3 regions of the Stenotrophomonas sp. Nf1 genome follow, and region 2 is predicted to be linked to each of the others. Evidence: predicted binding sites of a transcription regulator. Region 2 holds the regulator's gene; each other region holds the start of a gene.
The links. Region 2 encodes FliA, which starts transcription of late flagellar genes. Its sites were predicted from a motif close to TAAAGTTTNNCNNNCNNNGGCCGATAA; they were not measured.
Positions count from the first base shown of each region.

Region 1: a site for FliA is predicted at 3,325-3,351, ahead of C9412_RS03150 (GGDEF domain-containing protein). Genes of this name have one in related genera too.
Region 3: a site for FliA is predicted at 2,290-2,316, ahead of C9412_RS21010 (methyl-accepting chemotaxis protein). Genes of this name have one in related genera too.

Region 1 covers NZ_PYTV01000001.1:641,790-647,596, forward strand. The annotation lists gene C9412_RS03140 (helix-turn-helix domain-containing protein) at 17-466, opposite strand; gene C9412_RS03145 (MFS transporter) at 542-1,762, shown strand; gene C9412_RS03150 (GGDEF domain-containing protein) at 1,877-3,292, opposite strand; gene C9412_RS03155 (TonB-dependent siderophore receptor) at 3,579-5,807, shown strand, end outside.
Region 2 covers NZ_PYTV01000002.1:9,409-15,215, forward strand. The annotation lists gene C9412_RS04015 (chemotaxis protein CheA) at 1-1,051, opposite strand, end outside; gene C9412_RS04020 (protein phosphatase CheZ) at 1,054-1,659, opposite strand; gene cheY (chemotaxis response regulator CheY) at 1,659-2,051, opposite strand; gene C9412_RS04030 (RNA polymerase sigma factor FliA) at 2,109-2,852, opposite strand; gene C9412_RS04035 (P-loop NTPase) at 2,849-3,736, opposite strand; gene flhF (flagellar biosynthesis protein FlhF) at 3,723-5,345, opposite strand; gene flhA (flagellar biosynthesis protein FlhA) at 5,491-5,807, opposite strand, start outside.
Region 3 covers NZ_PYTV01000006.1:90,189-95,995, reverse strand. The annotation lists gene C9412_RS21010 (methyl-accepting chemotaxis protein) at 1-2,172, opposite strand, end outside; gene C9412_RS12480 (NAD(P)-dependent oxidoreductase) at 2,390-3,283, opposite strand; gene C9412_RS12475 (KGG domain-containing protein) at 3,506-3,808, shown strand; gene C9412_RS12470 (VOC family protein) at 3,838-4,188, opposite strand; gene C9412_RS12465 (hypothetical protein) at 4,264-4,464, opposite strand; gene C9412_RS12460 (autotransporter serine protease) at 4,653-5,807, shown strand, end outside.

The DNA.
Region 1 (5,807 bases), on a different contig from region 2:
TGCGCGAACGGGCGGATCAGATATCACGCCCCTCGTCCTTGAGCTTGCGTACGCGGGTGGCCGCCGCCTGCAGAGGTTGGCCGTCGCGCCCACGCGGCTGCATGTAGGGCAACGGACGGCGCGTGCTCGATTCGATCAGCTGCGAATGAGCCTCACCGGCAGCGAAGCGATGGCGTTCGCCCCACTGGCGCAGCGCGACCAGCAGCGGGAACAGCTCCTGGCCGGCGGCGGTGAGCACGTATTGCTGGTAGGCCGAACCGTCGGAGGCCGGCTGCAGCTGCAGGATGCCCGCCTCGACCAGCCGGCGCAGGCGGTCGCTGAGGATGTTGCGCGCGGCGCCGAGGCTGCGCTGGAAGTCGCCGAAGCGGGTGATGCCATCGAAGGCATCGCGGATCACCAGCAACGCCCAGCGGTCACCGAGCAGGTCGGCGCTGCGGGCGACGGGGCAGGGGCTGTCGGCGTGCATGGCAGGTTCCGTTGAATGTGGTTGCAGTTTAAAACCAATGCCGCTAGCCTGCATCAGGTTTCAAATTGCAACCACATGATGAGCCCCGCTCCGATACCCCGTTCCCTGCTGGTCCTGCTCGCGGTCGCCGCCGGCGCCAGCGTCGCCAACGTCTACTACGCGCAGCCGTTGCTGGACCAGCTCGCGCGCGCCTTCGCGCTGGACCGGGCGGTGGCCGGTGCGGTGGTGTCTGCCACCCAGGCCGGCAGCGTGCTGGCGCTGCTGGGCCTGCTGCCGCTGGCCGACCGTGGTGACCGGCGACGCCTGCTGCGGTTGCAGCTGGTGGCACTGGTGCTGGCGTTGCTGTGGCTTGCAGCGGCAGGCACGGCGGTCTGGTTGTTGTCGGGCATGCTGCTGGCCGGTTTGCTGGGCACAGCGCTGACCCAAGGGCTGATCGCCTACACCGCCACGCTGGCACCGCCCGAGCAGCGGGGGCGCGTGGTGGGCACCGTGCAGGGTGGGGTGTTCATCGGCCTGCTGCTCGCACGTGTGCTATCGGGGGTGGTCGCGTCTGCACTGGGCTGGCGCGCGGTCTATCTGCTGTCGGCGATGGTGATGGTGGCCTTGGCGGTGCTGCTGTGGCAGCGCCTGCCCGCCGTGCCGGAGCCGGTGGTTCCCCCGCGCTGGCGGGAACTGCTGGATTCGATGCTGGGCATGCTGCGCAACGACCGGACGCTGCGCGAGCGCGGTCCGTTGGCGCTGTTGCTGTTTGCCGGGCTCAATGTGTTCTGGGCGGCGGTACCGCTGCCGCTGTCGGCTCCGCCGTTGCACAGGTCGACCGCGGCCATCGGTGCACTGGGCCTGGCGGGCGTGGTGGGTGCACTGCTGGCGGCGCGGGTCGGCCATTGGATGGACCGCGGCTTCGCGCATCGGGTCAGCATCGGCGCGCTGATGTTGATGCTGGTTGCCTGGTGGCCACTGCTGGGCTTGCCGCGTTCGCTGGCGCTGTTGTTGCTGGGCGTGGTGGTTCTGGATCTGGGCGGGCAGGCGCTGCATGTCGCCAACCAGGCCCTGTTGCTGCGTGCACCGGCCGAGCAGCACGGTCGCCTGGTGGCGCTGTACATGCTGTTCTATGCGATGGGCAGTGGTGCCGGTGCGGCGGCCGGAACCTGGATGCAGGCCCGGCATGGCTGGCCGGCGGTGTGCCTGCTGGGCGCGGGCATCGCGTTGTTGGCGCTGCTGTGGTGGGCGGCGTGGCGGGTGGCAGCGCTCAAGGTATCGGCGGGCGCACGAACCGGTAGCGCCGGCTGCCGGTAGAGTCGACTGTTAGTCGACTGCTCTTCCGTCACCGTTCGAAAACCCCCGCGCTGCGCGCGATAGTCGACTGACAGTCGACTCTACCCGCCACCGGGATACTTCATTTCCGTCGGTTCACCGTTGCAGCGCACGTCGCCCCGGCACGTCCTGCAACGCATCGCTGGCCACCACCACGCGATTGCGGCCGCTACGCTTGGCCGCGTACATCGCGGCATCGGCACGTGACATCAGGCGCTCGTAATCCGGGTGGCCATCGTGGCCGGCTACACCGATGCTGGCGGTCAGTTCCAGCACCTGGCCATTGGCCAGCACCACCGGCGACTGCGCAATCTGCCGCCGCAGGCTTTCGGCAATCACCTCGGCCTGCGATTCGCTGGCCGCGACCAGCACCACCACGAACTCTTCGCCGCCATAGCGGAACAGGTAGTCGCTGCCGCGCGTCAGCTGGCCGAGCAGGCCGGCCACATGCTGCAGCGCGCGGTCGCCAGCATCGTGGCCATGGCCGTCATTGATCGCCTTGAAGTGATCCAGGTCGAGCAGCAGCAGCGAAAACGGTGTGCGGTTGCGCGTGGCCAGCTCGATTTCCCGGCGCAGCACGGTGGGCAGGAAGCGGCGGTTGAGCAGGTTGGTCAATGCGTCGCTGCCGGCATCGAGTTCGCCGATACGCTCGAACAGCAGCGTCATCAGGGTGCGGATGCTGGCCAGGTCTTCACGGATCGACGGCAGCACCGCCAGGCGCTGCGCGGGGGCATCCGTCGCCGCGTGCTGCAGGCACGTGTCGATGCGGGCCATCAAGCGGCCGACCTGTTGGGTCTCGCTGCTTTCGCCGAAGCTGGGAATGCCCTTGTGGGTGAACCACAGGCCAAATTCGGAGGTGGCCAGGCTGGCGCTGTCGCTGCCCTGCACGTGGCCGGCCAGTGCGTAGAGCAGGGCGTTCTCCCAGTCCAGCAGCAGTGCACGCTGGCGCTCGCGTTCGGTGCTGACATTCTGCACCAGCGAGAACAGCCGGTAGGCGGCGTCGGCACGGGTGGAGCGCTCGCGCGCATGGGTGTAGGCCAGGGTCATGCCTTCCATGGCGATGTCCATGATCGCGCTGAGGCAGTCGATGGCGGCGAAGGCGGTGGCGCTGTCCGGCGCATCGTCGCGCAGGCGCACGAACAGTTCGTGCTTGAGCACGCGCGCACCGCGCGTGACCAGATCGACCGGAATGCCGACCCGTGCATGCACGTCGCCGATCACCCGCTGCGCGGCCACCGTGCTGGCGATACCGTTGGCGTCGGTGGTCAGCAACTGCACCAGCCAGCGCTGCATGGCCGGCTGCAGGCGCTGCTTGACCTGCTCGTGGGACAGGAAACGGCGCGCGCGGCCATCCTGCAGCAGCACCTCATAGAAGCGCTGGGCCAGCGCCGGTGGTGCATCGGCGGCGGCATCGCGCAGCAGCGCGGTGGCGGCCGGCCCGGCCTGCTGCAGGCAGTGCTGCCACGCCTCGGCCAGGGGCTGGCTGGCGTCGTCCAGTTGGGGTGTTTCCACGTCGATCTCTGACTGCGTACGGCAAACCACGGATATCGGCCGCGGTGGCGCGCGATTGATGGCGATGAGCCGGGCAGTTTAAGCGCGATGCAGGGATGCCCGGTGCGCAAAGCACAGCGCGGCGGCTGCTGCAATGAGTGGACGCATTTGAGAATCACTCGCATTAATGAGAGAATACGCACCGCGAACCTTGCCGCAGAGGCCTGCGGCACGGTTCCGCCTCCCCCTCGTCGTTGCCTCAAGCCCTTCGCCAGAGGCCCCGTTGCCCTGCCAGAAGGTCCAGACCATGTCCCCTGCCGTTGTCCTTTCGCCGCGCCCGCTGGCGCTCGCCGTTGCTGCGCTGCTGGCCGGCAGTGCCCTGTCCGCCCGCGCCGAGACCGATGCCACCGATATCGATACGGTGCATGTCACCGCTTCGCAGATCGCGCGTCAGGCGCTGGGTACCTCGACCATCACCGCCGAGGACATCGCCAGGCGGCCGCCGGCCAATGACATCGCCGAGCTGCTGCGCACCATGCCCGGCGTCAACCTGACCGGCAACAGCGCTTCCGGCCAGTACGGCAACAACCGCCAGATCGACCTGCGCGGCATGGGCCCGGAAAATACCCTGATCCTGGTTGACGGCAAGCGCGTTGGCGCCCGCGATGCAGTACGCATGGGCCGCAGCGGCGAGCGCAACACGCGCGGCGATACCAATTGGGTGCCGGCGGAGATGATCGAGCGCATCGAAGTGCTGCGCGGCCCGGCCGCGGCGCGCTATGGCTCCGGTGCTTCCGGCGGCGTGGTCAACATCATCACCAAGCGCCCGACCGGCGACCTGACCGGTGCGGTCGACCTGTACGGCCTGGTGCCCGAGCACAGCGCCGAAGGCGGCAGCGAGCGCGTCGGCCTGCAGCTGAGTGGCCCGATGACCGATACGCTGTCGTTCCGCCTGTACGGCAACCTCAACAAGACCGACGCCGACTCGCTGGACCTCAACCGCCAGTACGCCACCAACCCGAACGCAGTGCCGCCGGCCGGCCGCGAGGGCGTCAAGAACCGCGACGTCAACGCGCTGCTGCGCTGGGACGTGACCGCCAACCAGGTGGTCGAGTTCGAGGCCGGCACCAGCCGCCAGGGCAACATCTACGCCGGCGACCGCGCGGTCAGCACCACCGGTACCTCCACCGGCGTTGACCTGGCGGCGCTGGCCGACGGCGAGGCCGAGACCAATCGCATGTACCGCAACACCGGCGCGATCACCCATCGCGGCCGCTGGGGCGATGTCACCTCGCGGGTGACCGCTGCGGTGGAAGCGGTGAACAACTCGCGCATCAACGAAGGCCTGGCCGGTGGCCCGGAAGGCAGCTTCAACGGCAGCGACTGGTCGACCTCACGCCTGCGCAACTACCAGCTCGATGGCGAAGTGAGTTTCCCGACCACGCTGGGTGGCGCCGAGAACGTCTGGACGCTGGGCTTTGAATACCTCGACAGTCGTTTGACCGACCCGTACTCGATGAGCCAGTCCAGCAGCAGCGGTGGTGGCTTCCCCGGGCTGTCGGCCGATCGCGCGCGCGGCAAGGCCGACGCGCAGACCACCGCGGTGTTCGTGGAAGACAACATCTACCTGGGTGAGCGCTGGATCGTCACCCCGGGCCTGCGCTTCGACCATCACAGCCAGTTCGGCAACAACACCAGCCCCAGCCTCAACGCGCAGTTCCGCATCAACAGCGACTGGGTGGTAAAGGGCGGCGTCGCGCGTGCGTTCAAGGCACCGAACCTGTACCAGTCCAATCCGGACTACCTGTACTACACCCGCGGCAATGGCTGCCCGAATGCGCTGCCGAGCCTGGGCGCCGGCTGCTACATGCGTGGCAACGCCGATCTGAAGGCGGAAACCAGCCTGAACAAGGAACTGGGCATCGAGTGGGCACCGCAGAGTGGCTGGCAGGCCTCGCTGACCTACTTCCACAACGACTACAAGGACAAGATCCAGGCCGGCTACGACCAGATCGGCCTGACCGCCGATGGCCGCGGCCGCATCTTCCGCTGGGAGAACGCGCCGAAGGCGATCGTGCAGGGGCTGGAAGGAAACCTGGTGATTCCGCTGCTGGGCGAGCAGGGCAGCCGCCTGAAGTGGAGTAACAACTTCACCTACATGGTCGAGAACGAGAACAAGACCACGCGCCAGCCGCTGTCGGTGATCCCGAAGTACACGATCAACACCATGCTGGACTGGCAGGCGACGGACAAGTTGTCGCTGCTGCTGACCGGCACGTTCTATGGCAAGCAGGAACCGGCCACCACCAACATCAACAACGACCCGCGCTGCACCGGCACATGCGATCCGTCGGTGGCGCTGCAGGACCGCGGCGCCTACAACATCTGGGGCGTGAGCGCGCGCTACAAGGTGACCGAAACGGTCAGCTTCGGCTTCGGCGTGAACAACCTGGCCGACAAGCGCCTGTTCCGTGAGGCCAACAGTAGCGATGCCGGTGCGGCGACCTACAACGAACCGGGCCGCGCCTACTGGGCC
Region 2 (5,807 bases):
GGTCGATGGCGTTGCGGACCAGGTGCACCAGCGGGTCGGCCAGCGCTTCGACCAGGTTGCGGTCGAGCTCGGTCTCGGCGCCGATCAGTTCCAGGTCCACTTCCTTCTTCAGCGAGCGGGCGACATCGCGGGCGACCTTCGGGAAGCGCGAGAACACCTTGCCCACCGGCTGCATGCGGGTGCGCATCACCGCCGACTGCAGTCGTGCGGTGGCGATGTCCAGGGTCGATACGGCGCGGTCCAGCTCTTCATCGCGCAGGCGTGCGCGCAGCGTCTTCAGGCGGTTGCGTGACAGCACCAGCTCGCCGATCAGGTTGACGATCGCATCCAGGCGCTTGGTATCCACGCGGACGGTGTGCTCGGCTTCGGCCAGCGGCTTGGCGGCCGGCTTGGCGGCCGGGGTGGCGGCGGCCGGGCGCGGCGCGGGTGGTGCAGCGACCGGCGTGGCGGCGACCGGCTTGCTTCCGGGGGCGGCGCCGCCGTGCAGCTGGTCGAGCAGGGCCTCGAACTCGTCTTCGCTGATCAGGCCGTCGTCGGCCTTCTTCGCCGGCGCGACCGCGGTCGGCGCGTTGCCGCCGTGCAGCTGGTCGAGCAGGGCCTCGAATTCGTCTTCGGTGATCAGGTCGCCGCCCGCGGCGGCGGGTGCGGCGGCGGTCGGGGCCGCGGTACCGCCACCGTGCATGTCGAACTGTGCGATCAGCTCCGGCGGCGCATAGCCCGGCTCGGTACCCGAGGACACCGCATCGAGCATCGACTGCAGGTAATCCAGCGATTGCTGGGCGGCGTCGAAGTGATGGGCCTGCAGCACGGCCTGGCCGGCGCGCGCGATGCCGAGGGCTTCTTCAGCGGCGTGGCACAGCTCGACCATGGCGGTGACGCCGAGGAAGCCGGCGCCGCCCTTGAGCGTGTGGTAGCCGCGGAACACCGCGTTGAGCTGCTCGCTGTCCTGCGGTGCCTGCTCCAGCGACACCAGCTGTTCGCCCAGGCGGTCCAGGATTTCCTGTGCCTCGATGATGAAATCGGCAGTGATGTCGTCGGATACCGCGCTCATGCTTACAGCCCCAGATCCGACAACAGGTCGTCGGCGTCGTTCTGCGAGACCGCGTGGCGGTCCAGTCCCTTCAGTGCCGGCCCGGCCAGTTCCGGGTCGGTGCGATGCTGTTCCGGCGGCAGGCCGAGCGCGCCGAAGCCTTCGTGCACGCGGCGCACGATGCCGACCACGCGACGGATGATCTGCCCGGTCAGGTCCTGGTAGCTCTGGGTCAGGGCGATCTCGGTGAGGTTGTGGCGGATGCGCTCAAGCTGGGCGTCCTGGCCGGGCTGCAGGCCTTCGGCGCGCAACTGTTCGGTCAGGCTGCGGCATTCCTCGGCCAGGTCCAGGGTGCGGTGGGTGGCCTGTTCGGTCATCGCCACCACGTGGTCCAGGCGCGCGCAGGCGTCGTCCAGTTCGCCGGCATCGCTGGGCACGGTCGGCAGTTCACCCAGCGCCTGGCCCAGTTCGCGGGCCAGCCGCGAAAGACCGCTCATCATCGGCTGCGTGCGCAGCGCGACCAGTCCGTCGATGCGCTGCCGCCAGGCGGCCTCGTCGCCGGATTCCAGCGCGTCCAGGGCTTCCTGCAGGCGCAGGGCAAGGGCGTTCTTGTCGACCGTGGTATCCATCAGGCGCTGGCCGCCAGGCGTTCGAAGATCTTGCCCAGCTTTTCTTCCAGGGTCTGCGCGGTGAACGGCTTGATGATGTAGCCGTTGACGCCGCTCTGGGCGGCTTCGATGATCTGCTCGCGCTTGGCTTCGGCGGTCACCATCAACACCGGCAGGGTCTTCAGCTTGGCGTCGGCGCGGATCGCCTTGAGCAGCTCGATGCCGGTCATCACCGGCATGTTCCAGTCGGTGACCACGAAATCGAACGGCTGGCTCTGCAGCAGCGACAGCGCGGCATGCCCGTCCTCGGCTTCGGCGGTGTTGGTGAAGCCCAGATCGCCCAGCAGGTTCTTGACGATGCGACGCATGGTCGAAAAGTCGTCGACGATCAGGATGCGCATGTTCTTGTTCAAAGCAGAGTTCCTTTGTTGTTCATTCCGGGCGGCCGGGGGCAGCCGCCTCGGGGATGTTCATTCTTCAAGGCCGGCGTCGACGGCCTCGAAAATCTTCAATCGGCCACGCAGGCGCAGCACCGCCTGGCCGTGGATCTGGCAGACCCGCGACTCGCTCACGCCGAGCACCGCGCCGATCTCCTTCAGGTTCAGCTCCTGCTCGTAGTACAGCGAGAGCACCAGCTGTTCGCGCTCGGGCAGGTGGCCGATGGCCTTGCCCAGTTCGCGGCCGAACTCGCCACGCTCCAGCACCTGCTGCGGGGTCGGGCCGCCCTGGGCGACGGTATCCAGTTCGCCCTGGTCCTCGATGCGCGATTCCAGGCTCAGCACCTGGCCACGTGCGGCGTCTTCCATCAGCCGCAGGTACTCGGGCAGCGGCATGTCCATCGCAGCGGCCACTTCGGTGGCGCTGGCGGCACGGCCGCTGCTCTGTTCCAAGCGGCGGATGGTGGCGGCGGCATCGCGTGCACGGCGGTGCACCGAACGCGGCACCCAATCGCCACGACGGATCTCGTCGATCATCGAGCCGCGGATGCGGATCGAGGCATAGGTCTCGAACGAGGCGCCCTGGTCGGCGTCGTAGCTGCGCGAGGCCTCGATCAGGCCCATCATGCCGGCCTGGATCAGGTCGTCGACCTCGACGCTGGCCGGCAGGCGTGCGGCCAGGTGGTGGGCGATGCGCCGCACCAGGTCCGAATGCTGGGCGATGACCTCGTTGGCCGCCGAGCGCTGGACCTCCCGGTACTGGGCTGCGCCTTTCATGCGGCCACCCCGCGCTGCTTGAGGATGCGTTCGAGGAAGAACTCGACGCCGCCACGGGGTTCGGTCGGCGCCTGCCAGCGCGCGGTGCGCCGTGCGATCTCGGTGATCGCCAGCGCGGCCGGGCTGGACGGGTAGGCCTTCACCACCGGCTGCTGGCGCTGCACCGACAGGCGCAGCCAGTCATCCTGCGGCACGCAGCCCAGGTAGTTCAGCGAGACATCGGCCAGGAACTTCTCGCAGACGCGGGTCAGCTTTTCGTACAGCACCCGGCCCTCGTTGGGGTCGCGCACCATGTTGGCCACCACCTGGATGCGGTCCACGCCACGCTCGCGCGAGAGCACCTTGATCAGCGCATAGGCGTCGGTGATCGAGGCCGGTTCGTCGCAGACCACCACCACGGTGTCCTGCGCGGCCTGGCAGAAGGTCAGCACGCCATCGGTGATGCCGGCGGCGGTGTCCACCACCATGATGTCCAGCTCGCGCTCCAGTTCGGAGAACACGTTGACCAGGCCGACGTGCTCGGCCGGGGCCAGCTCGGCCATGTGCCGGCGGCCGGACGCGGCCGGGACCACCAGCACGCCGTTCGGGCCTTCGACGATGACGTCGTCCAGCGAGCAGCGGCCGGCGACCAGGTCGGCCAGCGTGAAGGTGGGGTTCAACCCCAGGATCACGTCGATGTTGGCCAGGCCCAGGTCCGCATCCAGCAGCAGCGTGCGCTTGCCCATGCCGGCCAGCGCCACGGCCAGGTTGGCCGACACGTTGGTCTTGCCCACGCCGCCCTTGCCGCCGGTCACGGCAATGGTGCGCACAGGGCCGAGCGGCTCGCTGCGGGTGGCCGACAGCGGGAAGGTCTTGGTCAGCTTGGCGTACTCACGCGACGGCATGGTTCAACTCCGGGTTGCAGGGCATATCGGCCGCTCGGCGCAAATCTTCAAGGCGAAGTACGAGATTGGCCGCGCTGGCCCGGTGCAGGTCCTCCGGCACGTCCTGGCCGTCGGTCACCCAGGTGATCGGCAGGCTGTGATCCACGGCCACCGACAGCGCGTTGCCGAAGCGGCCGGTCTCGTCCAGCTTGCTCAGCACCAGGCCCTGCAGGTTGGCCGCGCCGAAGCGGCGGACCACCTCGTCCATGTCGCCGAAACTGGTGTTGGCCGGCAGCACCAGCAGGGTGCGCACCTGGCGGGCGGCGCGCAGCCACTGCAGCTGGGCGGCCAGCGCGCGGTCGCGCGGGCCCAGGCCAGCGGTGTCGATCAGCACCAGCTTGTAGTCCTTCAGGCGCTCCAGCAGCTGGTCCAGGTCGGTGCCGCTGTTGGCCTCGTGCACGGCGATGCCGAGCTGGCGGCCGTAGCCGTACAGCTGTTCGCGGGCGCCGATGCGGGTGGTGTCGGTGGTGACCAGGGCGACGTCACGCGGGGCGTGCTTTTCGGCGAAGCGCGAGGCCAGCTTGGCGATGGTGGTGGTCTTGCCGGCGCCGGTCGGGCCGACCAGGGCGATCACACCGCCTTCTTCCAGCGGGTCGACCGGGGCGATCGGCAGCTTGCGCGAGATCAGCCCCAGCATCAGGCCGCGGCCGCGGTGGGCTTCGGTCTCCAGCGGGATCTGCATGGCCACGTCGCGGGCCAGGCCGGCGTCGAAGCCGTACTCGTCCATCAGGTCCAGCGCGGTGGCGCGCACCGGGCAGCCGCGCAGGCGCTCGTCGGTGAAGCGGTTCATCTCGCGCTCGATCACCTGGCGCATGCCGGCCACTTCCTGGCGCAGCTGGCGGATCTCGGCGTCGTCCTGGGCCACCACGGTCAGCGCCGGGGCCGGCGCCAGCATCGGCGCCGGGCTGGCGTCGTCGGCGGCGTCCACCGGTGCCGGTTCGCTGACGGTCGATTCGGCCGGCGCCTCGGCCACGGCGGCGGTCGGCAGCGGCGGCGGCTGCACCGCCGGGACCGGGCTTTCGTGATGCGCTTCGTGCGGCGGGTCGATCTGGAAGCGGGCGCGGTTGGGCGCTGCCACGGCCACCGCTGCCGGCGCGACGATGGCCTCGGCGAACGGGGCGAAGATCTGTTCCGGCAGCGTCGGTTCGTTGACGGCGGCGCGCGCCAGGGTGGCGGCGAAGCCGGTGCTGCCACGGGTCGGCACGATCTCGTCGGCGCTGTCCAGGGTGCGGCCGGTGGCACCGACTGCGGCGCGGGCCAGGGCGGCCACCGCCGAGGTGGTGGCGGCGACCGGTTCCGGTGCCGGGGTGCTGCTGCGGCGGCGGGTGACGGCGGCAATCACCGCATCGGCGGCGGTGCGCGGCTTCGGTGCCGGCGGCGGCGCCACGTCGCGGCGCGAGGCTTCCAGTGCACGCTGCACGGCGCTTTCATCGTAGTTGGCGGCGGCCACGATCTCGATGCCTTCCTCGATCCGGCGGTTGGACAGGATCACGGCGTCGGGGCCGTGTTCCTTGCGCACCAGGTTCATGGCCGAGCGCATGTCGGCGGCGACGAATCGTTTGATTTTCATGCTGTGGTCACGGGACGAAGACGGCGGGGTGGCGTTCGGGGAACTCGGGTGGTCGGTGGTCTGCACGGTGCGGGTTCCCCTTGGTATCTGTCTGTTGCGTTGGTTCGGAAGTGGTGTCTGTTTTCTGGCGCATCGGTGGGCGGCGTCAGCTGATCGTTCCGACCAGCTTCAGCCGCTTGTCCTCCGGCACCTCGCTGTAGGCCAGGACCGACAGCGACGGAACGCTGTGGCGGACCAGGCGGGCCAGCGCGGCGCGCACCGGGCCGGGTACCAGCACAACCGCGGGCTCGTTGCGGGCCTCCTGCTTGCTGACACAGTCGGCCAGGCTCTGATGCAGTCGCTCTGCGAGTCCGGGTTCCAGCGCGGCGCCGTTGCCCTGCGTGGACTCCTGCAAGACACGTTCCAATTGCGGGTTGAGGGTGAACACCGGCAGCTCCGCCGACATTCCGGCGATCTCCTGCA
Region 3 (5,807 bases), on a different contig from region 2:
CGAGCGCTGCGCCAGCGCGCGCACTTCACTGGCCACCACCGCAAAGCCGCGCCCCTGTTCACCGGCACGTGCTGCTTCCACGGCGGCATTGAGCGCCAGGATGTTGGTCTGGAACGCAATGCCATCGATCACCGAGATGATCTCGGCGATACGCTGCGACGAGGCTTCGATCTGCTCCATGGTCTGCACCACCTGGCTGACCACCTGCCCGCCTTCGCTGGCAACACCGGCTGCCGAGCCGGCCAGGGTATTGGCCTGCAGTGCGTGGTCGGCGTTCTGGCGCACGGTGGAGGTCAGTTCCTCCATTGAGGCCGCCGTCTCTTCCAGGTTGGCTGCCTGCTGCTCGGTGCGGCGTGACAGATCGCTGTTGCCGGCGGCGATCTCGCCCGCGGCCAGACGGATGCTGGCGGCCGACTGCTGGATCTGCCCGACGATGCCGGTCAGCTGCTGCACGGTGCTGTTGGCATCATCGCGCATCACCGCGAACACGCCATGGAAGTCACCGTGCATGCGCGCGCTGAGGTCGCCGGCGGCAATGGCCCGCAGCAGCGTCGACAGTTCGGCCAGGTTGTGGTCGCTGACCTGCATCATGGTGTTGAGCGTGTCCACCATGCGGCGGAAATCATGATCGAAGCGCGACACATCACCACGCACCGCGAAATCGCCGGCGGCAGCGGCCGCCGCCAGCTGCTGGATCTGCTCGTTGATCGCGGCCAGGTTGTGCTTGGTGGTGGCCATCGCAGCGGTGAACACCGCCTTCTCGCCCGGCAGCGCTTCCATGTCCACACTCAGGTCGCCCACCGCATAGCGCTGCATCACTTCCACCAGGCGTTGGGTGACGGCATTGCTGGCGGCCACCAGCTGGTTGCTGTCGGCCACCATGCGGCCGTACTCGCCCGGGAACGCGGTCGCATCCATGCGATAGCTCAGTTCACCGGCCTCGTGGCGCCGCGCCATTTCCGCCTGTGCGGCCATCACCGCCTGCAACTGGCCGCGCATGCCCTGCATCGCGTCCAGCAGGCGGCCCACTTCATCGTTGCTGCGCGCCGGCAGCGTGCTGTCCAGCTTGCCGGCGGCCACATCACCGGCCACACGCACGGCCTCGGCCAACGGGCGGATCGCCAGCCGGCGCAGCAGCACATACACGCCGACGCTGAGCGTCAGCGCCGCCACCACGCCCACCAGCAGGGTCAGCCACAGCAGCTGGCGCGCCTCGGCCACGATCACCGCATGCGGCATCACCACGCCCAACGCAAAGCGCTGCGGCGCATCGCCCACGCGCAGCGGCACGTACACACGCACGTTGCCCTCGGCATCCGGGGTGAAGGCTTCGAAGCGGCGGTCGGCCGCGATATCGGCCAGCATGCCGCGGGTCACTGCATCGCTGCGCGGTTTGCCGATCTCGGCGGCATTGGCCGAGGCCAGCACCACGCCCTTGGGTGACAGCAGTTCGACACGGCCGGCGCCCATCGGCTTCAGCGTGGCCAGGTGCTTCTGCAAGGCCGCCAGCGAGAAGTCGACGGTGAACACGCCCAGGAAGGTGCCGTTCTCCACGATCGGCGAGCTCAGCGTGCTCATCAGCACCTGCTGGCCGGCGATGTCGTAGGCGTAGGGTTCGCTGACCTTGGGCAGCTTGTCGCGGCTGGGCACCACGTACCAGTCGGCCGAACCGTCGGCGGCCTCGGTGTAGTCGGTCATGGTCGACTGCTGCGGCTTGCCCTCGTGCCAGGCCCAGTAGCTCATGTAGCGGCCGGTGGCGTCGTGCATCTCGGTGTTGGCGAACTCGGCATCCTTGCCGTCGAACGCTTCGGCTTCCCACATGGTGCTCTTGCCCAGCCATTCCGGATGGGTGCGCAGCTGCTCACCGAGGACCGCGGCCAGGCTGGCGCGGTCGGGAACGTCGCCGCGTGCGCGCTGGGCCAGCACGGCTTCGACCATCGCATCGTTGCTGGCGAAAGCAGTACCCAGGTCGGCGGCGACCTGGCGGGCCTCCGCATTGGCCTCGCTGGTCATGGTCTGGCGCGAGGCATCGATCAGGCTGGCGCTGGCCTGGCGGTAGATCAGGAAGGCAGTCAGGCCGAAGCACAACAGCGCGATCAGGGCAGTGCCCAGCATCAGCTTGTGGGCGATGCTGCCCGGGCGGCGGGCAGCGGCGGAGCGGGAAGAAGGCATGGAAGGGTCCGCAAGGCAGTTCAGGACGACCGGCACCGCGAGGCGCCGCGCAGGCGCGCGATCCGTCGCGCGGGCCCCCAGCGGCCGGGTCTGGCCCGGCACTGGAAGCGCACCGGGTTAGCGGCCGCGCACCCACGAGGTTGAGTGGCCCCGCCTACACATTGCTGAATCCGCTCAGGGACGGGTCATGAAGCGCCGCCCGCACAGCCACCTGCGCCTACTCGGCCACGCGGTCCTTGATCCATTGCGCGCGCGGCAGGACCTCGATGCTGCCGGCCGCATACTGCTGCAGCACATCATCCGGGCCGAAGCGCGGCTGCCAGCCGAGCTCGCTGCGCAACCGCGCACTGTCATAGACGCGGTCGATGCTGAGCGGCAATGGCCAGCCACGGCGCTCGAACTCGGCGAGCAACTGCGGGGCGCGGCGCGCCAGCACGCTGCGCGGGCGCGCGGCCAGGTCCAGGCAATCCTCGCGCCGGAACGGAGTGGGCGCACAGGCGACGTAACGCGCGAACCCCTCCCCCGCATCCAGCAGCAGCGTGGCGTGCGCGCTGGCCACATCACGCGCGTCCAGGCCACGATGCAGACGGAACATCGCCATGCGTTCGGGAGGTTCGGGGAAGCAGCGGCCCATGCGCAGTACGCGCACGCTGAATCCGGGCGCCACCGCAGCCTCGGCCAGGGCCTCGGCCTGCAGCTTGGTACGGTGGTAGATCGTGCGCGGCAACGGCTCGGTGTCCTCGTCGATCCAACGGCAGCCGCCGGCGACCACCGCATGGCCGTACAGCGCCGTGGTACTGGTCAGCACGAAGCGCCGTGCGCCCGCCTCGCGTGCCGCCTGCAGCAGGTGCGCGGTGGCGTCCACGTTGATCTGCTGGAACACCACATCGGGCACCAGGCCCACGTGCGGTGCGTGCAGGGCGGCGGTGTGGATCACCGCGTCGACGCCCTGCACCGCACGGGCCACGGCCTGGCGGTCGGTGACATCGGCAATGATGCGGGTGGTGGCGAATGGGCTGCGATCCAACCCCACCACTTCATGGGTCGCCGCCAGCGCACCGAAGATCGCGCGTCCGATCCGCCCGGAACTGCCGGTCAACAGAATCTTCATTGAGTCCATTCACTCGAGGCTCCCGGGAACTACCGGGATGCTGCGATTCTAGGCAAGCCATCGGTCATCTGCGATAGCACCGGCGCCAACGCTGTGTTCGCTACCGTAGCGGCGCGTGAACGCAACTGCGGCGTGGCGTGAAGGCTGCGCCGCCCGCGCGGACATGGCCTTAGCCGGGCATCGGCAAGGATGCGGCTTTCCTCCCTGCTCTGGAGAGTTCCCATGGCCGACCCGCAGCGCGGCACTTCCCAACGCGGCTTCGCTTCGATGGACCAGGACAAGCAGCGCGCGATCGCCGCCAAGGGCGGCCGTGCGGCGCATGCCTCCGGCAACGCGCACGAATTCAGCCCAGCCGAAGCGCGTCTTGCCGGCCGCAAGGGCGGCCAGGCCATCAGCCGCGACCGCCAGCACATGGCCGCCATCGGCCGCGAAGGAGGTCACGCCCGCCACGCAGGCATACGGCAGCAACAGCAACAGCAGGCCGATGAGCCGCTGGCCGAACGCCCGCCGCGGCAGCAGGGCTGAGCGCGCTACGACCGGGCAGCCTGCCTCGCTCAGCGATGAGCCAGGATATTGAGCAGGCGCCCGAATGGATCGCGGACGAAGAAGCGGCGCACACCCCACGGCTCGTCGGCCGGCCCGTATTCCAGTGCGATTCCGGCCGCGTGCATGCGGTCGAGCACCTGCTGCAGATCGTCCACCTCGATCGACAGGTCCGGCACCGGTGCACCGCCGCCGCCTTCACTGGCGAAACTGATCTGGGCCAGCGCGTTGCCCTGGCCGCCGTGGGTGACGATCCATCCGTGGTCCATCACCACCGGCATGCCGAGCAGACCGGTGTAGAAGGCCGCCGCACGTGACGGGTCCGGGGTGGCGATGTTGGCGACGACACGTTTGACAGCCATGAGACTCCTTCGTCGGAAACAGAAGAGCCCCGTCGCTGACGGGGCCCCACATCATGCTGCTTCAACCGGCGCGACTCACACGCCCAAGCACAGATCGATCACACAGGTGTTGTATGCCTGCTCGCACTCAGTGGCATCTCCGCCGATGGACAGGCACGCCTGGTAGGCCCGCCAGCACGGCCGGTCGCAGGGTTCCACCGGCCCGGCCACGGCCACTGAACCGGTACAGGCCAGGGCGAACACCGCCGCCGCGATCACTTTCCTGAAAGTACGCATCGATATCACTCCTTGATAAGCCTGGTGAGCCCAGGCCGGCCCACGGTAAAGCGGCCGTGGGGAGACCACGTGAACACCTCTGTCACGCAAAATTAACGCGTTCATAAAATTGCCTTCACATTACTGGGGGGTGTTGCCCCGCCTTGGCGTTAACGGCGTTGTTGTCCGTCAACCAAGGAAGTTGTCCGATGAATCACCCGCTGTACGGCCGTTCGTCCCGCTCCCTGTCGCACCGCCCGCTGGCGCTTGCCGTTGCCAGTTCGCTGCTGCTGGCTACCGCGCTGCCCGCCCTGGCCAGCGAATCACTTGATGCCTGGCAGCAGCAGCGCCAGCTGCAGGCTGCGTGGGCGCAGCCTGCGTCGCTGGCGAGCCCGTCGGCCGGCGCGAACCTGTCGGCCGTAGCACCCGCAGCGTCAGCCAGCGCGAGCTCAATCCTCGGTAATCCGGGTGATCCGGCCAGCTGGCGCACGAGCGAGTTCAGTGCCGACTGGGGCCTGGCCGCGACCAATGCGGACTACGCCTATGCGCGCGGCCTGACGGGCACTGGCATCCGCCTCGGCGTGTTCGATAGTGGCAGCGGTCTGGATCATCCGGAGTTCGCCGGCAAGAACCATCGCAGCATCCACATCGCCGACCTGCTGGCCGATGGCTCCTACTGCAGCAACACTACGCAGTTGAACGGTCCCGACGCGTGTTTCTCCAGCGACGGCAATGACGTGCAGGTGAGCTACGTGGGCTTCAACGCCAACGTCCCGCAGAACATCCGCGATCTGATCCGGGCAGGCAACTACGTGCAGCCCGGACTCGAGTTCGAGGTGCATGGCACGCATGTGGCCGGCACCATCGCCGCGAACCGTGATGGCAACGGCATGCACGGCGTGGCCTTCGGCGCCGACCTCAGTGTTGCCCGCCTGTTCTTCAACAGCGCCAGTGAATGGCAGCGCGTAGGAACCAGCTACTCGGTCGTCTCGCTGGGCAGCGTAGGCCCCGACTCCTCGGCGGTGGTTCAGATGTACGACCAGATGAACGCCCAGGGCGTTCGCGCGGTCAACCACAGCTGGGGCCTGAGCAAAGAGCCCAGCGCCACGTTGATGGACCAGATCTACAACGACCCGGATTATCGTGAGTACCTGGCCACCTATGCAGACGGCTCGCGTGCCAATGGCATGATCCAGGTCTGGGCAGCCGGCAATTCACCTGCGCGTGCGGTTACCGCGCCGGTATCGGCCAGCCCGATCGCCGGCATGTATGCCACGCTGCCCCGGGCTTTCGCCGACATCGAAAAATACTGGTTGAGCGTGGTCAATGTCGGGCAGGACTTCACCCTCAGCCGCACCTCCAAC